Gemmatimonas sp.: one gene and its partner. The protein of the gene in region 1 binds, or shares a complex with, the protein of each later gene. Links are inferred from orthologs where the notes say so. Each region holds a gene or a part of one and is shown on either strand. Other genes may lie near its edges.

Region 1 (4,777 bases):
TTCGGCCTCGAGCGCGCGCACGGAAAATTGCAGGTCTCCACGCACGGGCCAGACCGTCATCTGGCCGTAGGCGAGCACCTGCATGCCGTCGTCGGGCGGCGCCGGAATACGCTTGGCGGCCGAACTCCAGATGACGCACTTCACCTGCGCCTCGGCATCGCGCAGGGCGAAATACCAGTGCCCGTTCCGGTGCGCCTTGAAATCACTGACCTCACCGCGCACCCACAATGGCGGGAAGGCGCCCTCGATCAGATCCTTGGCTGCACTGGTCAGCGTGTGCACGGCAATTGCCGACTCCGGCGCGCTTCCCGGTGCCTCGTCGGAGGGCACCGGTGGACCGTAACTCTGATATCCGCTCGTGCGGCGCCCGGCCACGAGACTCAGCTCACCGTGCGTTCGGCCGCACGCACGGTGTTGCGGAGCAACATCGCGATGGTCATCGGCCCGACACCACCGGGAACGGGCGTGATCCGCGACGCGACTTCTACGGCGCTCGCGAAATGCACGTCACCGCACAAGCGACTGCCCTTGGCGCGCGTGGCATCGGGCACGCTGTTCATGCCGACGTCGATCACCACCGCGCCGGGCTTGATCATGTCCCCCCTGATCATTTCAGCGCGGCCGGCCGCCACGATCAAGATGTCGGCGCGACGCGTGTGCGATGCCAAGTCTTTCGTGCGGCTGTGACAGACCGTGACCGTGGCGTCACCACCGGCCCGCGCCTGCACCAACAGCGCAGCCATCGGCTTCCCGACGATGTTGCTGCGACCGACCACCACCACTTCGGCGCCGCGCGTCTGCACGCCGCTGCGCAGTAACAGCTCGATCACACCCGCCGGGGTGCAGGACACGAAGCCGTCGGTGTGTCCAATCAGCAGCTTGCCGACGTTCTCCGGGTGGAAGCCATCGACATCCTTGTCGGGACGGATATGCCGGATCACCGTATCGGGATCGATGTGCTTCGGCAGGGGCATCTGCACGAGAATCCCGTGCACCGCCTCGTCCGCGTTCAACTGCGCCACGAGCGCGAGCAAGGCGTCCTGCGTCGTGTCAGCCGGGAGACGAATGGTGCCTCCCGTCATGCCGGCCTCGCGAGACGCCTTCTCCTTGGCTCCCACATAAGTCGCGCTGGCCATGTCGTCGCCAACAAGGACCACGGTGAGCCCGGGCACCACCCCATGCGCGCGCAACGCGACCACGTCGCGCGCCACATCGGCGCGCACGTTCGCCGCAATCGCTTTGCCGTCGATCAGTTCAGCGGGCAAAATCCACCGCCCGGCTCTCTCGAATGACCACGACTTTGATCTGCCCAGGATACTGAAGCTCGGACTCGATGCGACGCGCGATCTCTTCCGAAAGCGCTGTCATGCGCGTGTCGTCCACCTGTTCCGGCGTGACGACGACGCGAATCTCCCGGCCGGCCTGGATGGCGAACACTCGCTCCACACCGCGATAGCTCGACGCAATCTTCTCCAGTCCCTCCAGCCGCTTCACGTAGGTCTCGAAGGCCTCGCGCCGCGCACCGGGGCGAGAACCGGAAATGCTGTCGCCGGCCTGCACGAGCACCGACACTTCACTCTCGTGCGGCACGTCGTCGTGGTGGGCCGCGATACAATTCACCACCAACGGATTCTCTCCGTATTTGGTGGCGACTTCGACGCCGAGTTGCACATGGGTGCCTTCGTGCTCATGCGTGAGCACTTTACCGATGTCGTGCAACAGCGCGCCACGCTTCGCGAGCGCGACATCGAGCCCGAGTTCCGCGGCCATCATGCCGGCCAGCCACGCGACTTCCTTGGAGTGCGACAGAATGTTCTGGCCATAACTGGTACGCCACTTCATGCGGCCGATGAGCTTGATGAGCTCGGGGTGCAGTCCCGCCACTCCGACATCGTACGCGGCTTGCTCGCCGGTCTCGATGATCGCGACTTCGACTTCCTTGCGAGCCTTCGCGACCACTTCTTCGATGCGCCCCGGATGGATGCGCCCGTCGCTCACGAGCTTCTCGAGCGCGAGGCGCGCCGTCTCGCGACGGACCGGATCGAAGCAGGACACCACCACCGTATCCGGCGTGTCATCGATGATCACGTCCACACCGGTCGCCAATTCAAAGGCGCGGATGTTCCGCCCCTCGCGGCCGATGATACGTCCCTTCATCTCGTCATTCGGCAGGGATACAGCCGATACCGTGGTCTCGGCCGTGGTTTCGGCCGCGACACGTTGCACGGCGAGCGCCACGATCTTCTTGGCCTCCCGGTCCGCGTTGCGCTTGGCGGACTCGCGAATCTCGCGCAGCCGACTGGCCGCATCCGCCAGCGCTTCGTCCTCAAGCCGGCGAATCAGCTCGGCCTTCGCCTGATCCGCGCTGAGACCCGCCAACTGCTCGAGCTTGCGCCGTTCGTCAGCGACGAGTTTGTCGATTTCCTGTTCTTTTGACGTAGCGACCGCCTCTCGTCGCCCCAGCTCCGATCCCCGACGCTGCACTTCCTGCTCGCGGCTCTCGAGCGACTCGCGCGCACGATCCAGCTGGGCTTCGCGCTCGAGTACCCGCTTTTCCTCGCGTTCGAGCTCGACGCGGCGCTGCCGCACATCCTGCTCGTGCGACTCCCGCAGCTGGAGGACTTCCTCCTTACCGGCGACGATCGCGCCCCGCCTCAGCGTCTCCGCCTCGCGCTTCGCCTCATCGATGACGCGGACTGCACCCTCTTCGGCGACGACGAGGGCGCGCTGTTGCTCGGTCGTCTCCACTTTACGCCACGACTGTCGTCCGACAACGTACGCGACGACAGCCGCGATAAACCCAAGGGCGCCAACTAGCGCCGCTGCGGGAATCTCGCCCATGAGGATCTATGCTCCACCGCGGTTGATCGCGGGTTCTTGATCGTTTTCCAGCAGATCTATCGTGCGCACGGCACGGGCGACTATCACGATGCGCCGCGGCCGGCGGAGAGGGAGCGACCTCCGCTGCCGCGGCACAGGGGTGCGCGCATGCCATTGACTTTCAGAACGTACGGACGCGTCGGGGGACCCGCAACGGGGAGCACCAGACGACCACCGTCTCGCCCACGCATTGTCGGCTGACGGGCCGCTGCTCAGACCAGATTGCCGTCCTCGCCACGCTTGGCGGGAGGCAGCAGCGGTCGAATATCGGTGGCCAGCTGTTTGATGTCCGTGGTCAGCAACTCAACGGCCGAGCGTTCGCGGAACAGCTCGTCGGTGATCTGCAGCGCGGCCAGGATCGCCGCCTTTTGCGTTTCCATCGTGGAACTCCCGCCCATGATGGCTCGGATTGTCCGATCGACGTGTTCCGCCACCGCCTTGGTATGCTCCGGTGAGGCTTCGGTTCGAAGCGTGTACTCCTCGCCGACGATCCGGACTTTGACCACCAGCTTGCTGTCGATCATCGCTCCGCTCCGTGGCCGATCTGCTGACGGAGAAAGCGCACGCGCTCGCCCAGTTGGGTGGTTTTTTCCCCAGCCTCGGCGAGGCGGGTCCGCAGCCGCTCATTTTCACGGGCCAGTTCACTGTCGACCGCCTGCGGCGTGGCCGCCTCCGCCGCCGCCGCGAAGGCTGCCTGCACACGCACCACTTCCGCCCTGGCCAGCTCAGCTTTGGCCTCGAGCTCTCGAACCTTGGCTTCGAGCAGCGCCCGCGTCTGATTCGATCGCTGGGCATCCGCCCGCACCTCGATCAGTGTCCCGTCCCGCTCGGCCACCAGTTGTTCGAGTTCACGCGTGCGCGACTCAGCCGACAGCGCCCGCCGGCGGTACCCCGCCAGCTGGTCGCTGAGGTTACGAACGAGCGTATCGAGTTCGCGAAACGCGGCAGTTTCAGGACGCACGTGGACGGATACCGAGTTCCTTATCGAGGAGATCCAGCAGGCGGGCGCGCCGACCTTCGATTTCCTTGTCCCGCAGGGTGCGCTCCGGATGGCGGAACGTCAACCGCCAACCCAGGCTCCGATGCGCCTCTGGCACGCCGGCTCCGCGGAATTCGTCGAACAGCGCGACCTGCTCGAGCAGTTCACCACCGGCACGGCGCAGCGCCTGCTCGACCGTGGCGGCCGCGACGCCGTCCGGCACCAGCAGGGCCAGATCGATCTCGGCCGCTGGCGTGGTCGGGAGCGACGTGAATCGGATCCCGGCCGAGGCCGGAGATTCCCGCTCGATCGGAGCGGCCGTGTGTTCGTGGGCGCGCGGCGGCGCCACGTCGGCCGACGGCATCACACCCAAGACGACCTCGATACCGAATGCCTCACTCGCCCAGACCGGACGGTCCAGCGTGACCGCTTCGACCGTACCAACTTCCCCCAGGCCCTCGACCGCGAGCGTCCAGATGGCCGGCCCGGCGCCAGCCGTTGCTGTAGCCGCCTTGCCCGGGAACGCCGCGGCCAGCACGCGCACGGCGATCTCCTTCGCATCCCACACGTCGAACGCCGGCGGCTGTGGCTCGGTGAAATGGGCCGGACGACGACCGCCCATGATCAGCGCCGCGACGCGGACCTCCTCACGAGGAAGTCGGTCCGACGTGCCGATGAACACGTTTCCGACTTCGAACAGGCGCAGATTGCCCTGCATACGCGTGAGGTTGTACTCCGCACGACGGGCGAGCGTGTCGAGAATCGACGCGCGCAAGAACGGTTCGTCATCCGCCAGTGGATTGCGCACGCGCGGTGTGTGCTCGTTGCCGGTGCTGGTGAACGGCATCGGACGAGTCTCAGCGAGACCCATACCCACCAATAGATCGCGCACGCGACGACCGGCGAGATGCAACGGAT
Region 2 (4,916 bases), on another replicon or contig:
ACCCTTGCTCGCCGCGCTCTCCGATGCCGGCTACGAGCGTCCCACGCCCATTCAGCGCGATGCCATTCCGCTCGCGCTGAAAGGTCGCGATCTGATCGGCCTCGCCCAGACGGGCACCGGCAAGACCGCCAGCTTCACGCTGCCGATGGTGCATCGACTGCTGGGCGGACCGCGTCGGACGCGCGTCCTCGTGCTCACCCCCACCCGCGAGCTCTGTCTCCAAGTGGAGGAGAGTGTCCGCAAGTATTCCAAGTACGCGCCGGTAGACGTCATCCCCGTGTTCGGCGGCGTCGGCTACGAGCCGCAGGAACGCGCGCTGCGCGCCGGCGTCGACGTGGTCGTCGCCACGCCGGGACGCTTGCTGGACCATCTCGAGAAACGCAACGTCGACTTCTCGTATCTCGAGACGTTGGTACTCGACGAAGCGGACCGCATGCTCGACATGGGCTTTGCGCCGCAGCTCAATCGCATCGTCGAACAGGTCCCGCGCTACCGGCAGACGCTGCTGTTCAGCGCCACCATGCCGCCCGAGGTCGAGGCGCTCGCGCGCAAGTATCTCCGCAAGCCCGTCGTGGTGCAGGTCGGTCGGCGTTCGTCGGCCGCGACCACGGTGACGCACGCGGTGTACCCGGTACCGCGTCATCTCAAGAATGATCTGCTCGTGCATCTGCTCACGAAGAAGGCGCACGACTCGGTGCTGGTGTTCACGCGCACGAAGAGCGGCGCCGATCGCGTGGTGCAGGATCTCGAGAAGGCCGGCGTGAAGGCGGGCGCGATGCATGCCGACAAGTCCCAGCGCGAACGCATGGCGGCGCTCGAAGACTTCAAGTCGGGCAAGTTGCGCGTGTTGGTGGCCACCGACATCGCGCAGCGGGGTCTCGACATCTCCGGCATCACGCACGTGATCAACTATGACGTACCGCAGCAGCCGGAAGACTACGTGCACCGGATCGGCCGTACTGGCCGCGCCGCCAGCACCGGCGATGCCTACACCTTCATGGCGGCCGAAGACATCGGCATGGTGCGCACGATCGAGCGGACCATCGGTCAGGAAATTCCGCGCGTGAGCGTGCCGGGCTTCGACTTCGGCACCTGATTCGAGGCGGTTGCGTCGGCGGTTGCGTCGGCGGTTGCGTCGGCCGTTGCTATCGTCGTTGCACGCGCCCGAGACGCGACACCGTAATGGTGTCGGCTCGGGCGCTTCGCTTAAGAACGAGTCGCAGATTCGCGGCCCCCACGCCCAATCCTGATGGCGCATAGCTGAGCGAGTCGCGCGTGGCCTCGAGCGTGAGTCCGCTGCCATGGAAGTCGCCCACGGCGATGGTGTCGCGGCCCGCGTGCACGACGACACGCGTGCCGGTCACATCGAAGCGCACCGCAGTCCGGCCGCCGGTGGCAATGGCGTGATCACGCGCCAGTGCGAGCAGGTCGACAGTTTCCTGGGCAGCCATCGCCACATCGAGGGCCGCGAACAGCTTGCCCCCCGACGTGATCGCGAGCGCGGCGAGGGCGCCAGTGAGCACGAGCAGCCACAGCTGCTCGACCAGCGTCGCGCCGCGTCGACGTTGGCGCAGGCCGTCGGTGCGGCGCGAAAGGTGCATCGGTAACATGGGCGCAGGGTGTCGTGGATGAGGCGCGGCGACGATATCGTGAAGCATCGCGTTGCTCGTCGCGCTGGATCACACGATCACTCCGAGGTTGTCGAACGGTGTCATCCGAACTACGCCGCCATGCGCTTCGCAACGCTGACCGGTTGGCCGGGCCTCGCCGGGTCGCGACCCTGATCGCCATCGCGCTCACGAGTCTGTCTGCGACCACGGCCATTGCCTGCGGCCACCGCCGGCGGCGGCATCCCCAGCCCGGCCAGCGAACTGAATTCGGGACAGGCGGTGATGGACCTCGGTACGCTCGTGGGCGAGCTTCGCGAGGAGAATTCCATGCTGCAGGCGCAGATCGACTCGCTGCGCGGTGTGCTCGCGTCTCAAGACACCATCGTGCGCCAACTGGCTGCCGGTGCCGGGGTTCAGATGCGCGCACCCGCATTCCCGACGCCCTGAATGCGTGATGACGCGATAGATTATCGCGATCACTCCCAACCACTCGATCCATCTCTTCTGACATGCGGATAGCGATTTCCACCGGCGGCGGCGACGCTCCGGGACTCAACGCCGTCATCCGGGCGGCAGTGCTCTCCGCCCGAACCCGCGGCTGGGACGTGCTTGGCATCAAGCGCGGCTACGCCGGGCTCCTTGGCGAAGACGAAATCGTCCCTCTCACCGAGGAGACGGTGCGCGGCATCGCCAATCAGGGCGGCACGATCATCAAGACGACCAATCGCGGCAGCCCGTTTGCGTATCCGATTCTGCAGCCCGACGGAACGTGGAAGAATGTCGATCGCTCCGATGAGCTCGTGGAGAATGCCCGCAATCTCGGCATCGAAGCGATCATCTCGATCGGCGGCGATGGCTCGTTGAAGATTGCGGCGCAGCTGGCGGCCAAGGGCATGCGCGTGATCAGCGTGCCGAAGACGATCGACAATGACGTGCCCGGCACGGTGACGACGTTCGGCTTCGACACCGCGGTGAATACGGCCATGGAAGCGATCGACAAGCTGCACACGACGGCGGAGTCGCACGATCGCGTCATGGTGCTGGAAGTCATGGGGCGTGACGCCGGATTCATCGCGCTGCACGCCGGAGTGGCAGGGACCGCCGACGTCATTCTGATTCCCGAAATCGAGTGGGAGATTCAGAAAGTCTGTGAGAAGATCATGGACCGGGACGCGGCCGGTCGGCGCTTCAGCATCGTGGTGGTCGCCGAAGGCTCGAAGCCCAAGGGTGGTATGGAGTCGATCATCGGCGCGTCGCTACCGGGGCAGGATCGTCGTCTGGGCGGGATCGCTGAACGCATGGGGTACGACATTCAGCGCATTACGGGCAAGGAAACCCGCTCCATGGTGCTGGGACATCTGCAACGCGGTGGATCACCCACCGGCTACGATCGACTGCTGGCCACCCGCTTCGGCGCCGCAGCCGTGCAGGCCGTGGCCGACAAGCGCTGGGGTCACATGGTCGCGCTACAGTCGCCGCACCTGGTCACCATCCCGATCGCCGACGTGCTCAAGGAAACGAAGCGCGTCGACCCGGCCCATGACGTGGTGCAGGCCGCCCGAATGATGGGTATTTCGTTTGGGGATTAACAGCGAAGTAGGGAGTCGGGAGTAGGGGGTAGGGAAACACGCACTCCATACCCCGTACTCCATACCCCTTACTGTTTTTAAGACAGTGAGTGTCCCCTCCTACGGACGCTGCCTGTTACCTCACGATCCCTCCCCCTGTCCGTAGGGTACCGTGGTGCCGATACTTACACCGCAGCAGTGCGCCAGCCGACGGTCGGGTCCGTCGTGGCATGGACCCTGCCCTAGAAAGACATCGGGACGTCCGTATGCTCTCCGTGGTGGACGGCGCGCGATGTCCTGCAGGAGGAAGGCATGTTTCAGATGAATTGGCGCATTCTGGCGACGACCGCCGTACTGAGCCTGACGCTTGGTGCGGAGCGCGCGAGCGCGCAGGGTCGCAGCGAGAGAAACGATAAAACGGATATTCCCAAGGACTATCGGCCGCCGGCTGGCATGTGCCGTGTGTGGGTCGAAGGGGTCCCGGCCGCGCAGCAGCCGGCGCCGACCGACTGTGCCAGTGCCGTGCGGAACAAGCCGGCGAACGGGCGCGTGATCTACGGTGAGGATGCGGCGAAGGGGAAGAAGCCGGATCTGCCGATCAAGGGGTTCGCGAAACCCACCGACAAGAAGGGCGCTCCGCTGATTCCGCCTGATCTCTCTCAGGCGGATCCGCGGGCGAGGGACGCCTGGGAAGCGAAAAAAATTACGGACGCGCAGCTCCACGGTGATCAGCCGGCGAATTCTTCGCCGGCTTCGTCGTATCCGGGGAGCGCGGTGTCACCGCAGGGGCCCACAGGGTCATACGGCGGGTACATCACGCCGGGCGGCGTGGTGGTGCCGGGCGCGGTGAACGATCCGCGCTACTTCGCGCAGGCGCCGGGCGTCCGGCCACCGGGATACGGCTCGGCGACGTGTCTCGATCGCGACGGCGACGGCTGGTGCGACGACCAACGCTATGGCCCGCCGGTGTGCAACGATCTCGATAAGGATGGTCGGTGCGATGATCTGCCGGAGTACGCGTCTCGCGCCTATCCGCAGGTCCTGCCGCCCATGCGCTCGGTGACGGATGTGCTGCAGGGTCGGCCCAGCAGCGACATCATGCAGTGGCTCGGTACCAACGAATTCACCGTGCGCGTGCCTGATCAGGGACGGGGCGGCGTGCCGTGGCGCGCGATCTTTCTTGATCAGAGCAACGAACTGCTGCAGGTCTGGACCGACGTGAACCGCGACGGACGCGCCGACCGCATCGAGATCTTCAAGAACGGCCAGCGGGTGAAGCTGATTCAGCGGTAAGCGCTCGGCCGCTTATGCGCCGGCAACCGCGGGCGAATGACCGCTCGTCTCGTCGGGAAAGTACTCTTCAGCGCAATCACGACACAGGCCGTGCGAAAGTACGGCCTGTGTGCGTTCGGCCACGAACGTCTCCAGCTTCTGCCACGAGGCATCCTGCTCGCCGCGAACGGCTTTGCAGTGCATGCAGATGTGCACGAAGCCGCTGAGGGCCTGCGTGAGCCGCTGCTCAACGGTGCGCCGTGCCGCCAGTTCGGCGTCGTACGAGAGCCGGAAGAAGGTGGCGAGAATGCTGATCCCAACCAGCAGCTGCGACGCCCATGCCAGCATCGTCACCCGGCCCAGCGCGGCGCCGCCATCGGGGAGCTGCGATGCCGTGAACGACGCCAGCCCGTACACGGCGAGCGAGATGGATGACGCAGCGCGCTCGAAGCGAGGCAACGCACTG

Evidence for each region. The genes of interacting proteins can lie anywhere in the genome.
Region 2: rny (region 1) and RMP10_RS06100 share a complex: the UniProt entries of both Bacillus subtilis proteins name them as parts of the possible RNA degradosome complex. The link is inferred for Gemmatimonas sp. from one-to-one orthologs.

The regions. Positions count from the first base shown.
Region 1 is NZ_JANPLK010000043.1:41,399-46,175, forward strand. Bases 549-3,404 are described here. They hold rny (ribonuclease Y), read right to left. Parts: upstream 2,842-3,404; coding sequence 1,255-2,841; downstream 549-1,254. Other genes in these bases: RMP10_RS11355 (bifunctional 5,10-methylenetetrahydrofolate dehydrogenase/5,10-methenyltetrahydrofolate cyclohydrolase), read right to left, coding at 549-1,265; RMP10_RS11365 (cell division protein ZapA), read right to left, coding at 3,093-3,404; RMP10_RS11370 (hypothetical protein), read right to left, coding at 3,401-3,404. Also shown: xseA (exodeoxyribonuclease VII large subunit), read right to left, coding at 1-375; more of RMP10_RS11355, read right to left, coding at 381-548; more of RMP10_RS11370, read right to left, coding at 3,405-3,841; pheT (phenylalanine--tRNA ligase subunit beta), read right to left, coding at 3,831-4,777. UniProt on the Bacillus subtilis protein: Endoribonuclease that initiates mRNA decay. Initiates the decay of all SAM-dependent riboswitches, such as yitJ riboswitch. Involved in processing of the gapA operon mRNA, it cleaves between cggR and gapA.
Region 2 is NZ_JANPLK010000019.1:49,488-54,403, reverse strand. What follows is about bases 1,165-4,159. They hold RMP10_RS06100 (ATP-dependent 6-phosphofructokinase), read left to right. Parts: upstream 1,165-2,119; coding sequence 2,120-3,199; downstream 3,200-4,159. Other genes in these bases: RMP10_RS06095 (hypothetical protein), read left to right, coding at 3,491-4,159; RMP10_RS06105 (hypothetical protein), read left to right, coding at 1,824-2,057; RMP10_RS06110 (GspH/FimT family pseudopilin), read right to left, coding at 1,165-1,601. Outside these bases: RMP10_RS06115 (DEAD/DEAH box helicase), read left to right, coding at 1-1,096; more of RMP10_RS06110, read right to left, coding at 1,146-1,164; more of RMP10_RS06095, read left to right, coding at 4,160-4,471; RMP10_RS06090 (hypothetical protein), read right to left, coding at 4,484-4,916. UniProt on the Bacillus subtilis protein: Catalyzes the phosphorylation of D-fructose 6-phosphate to fructose 1,6-bisphosphate by ATP, the first committing step of glycolysis.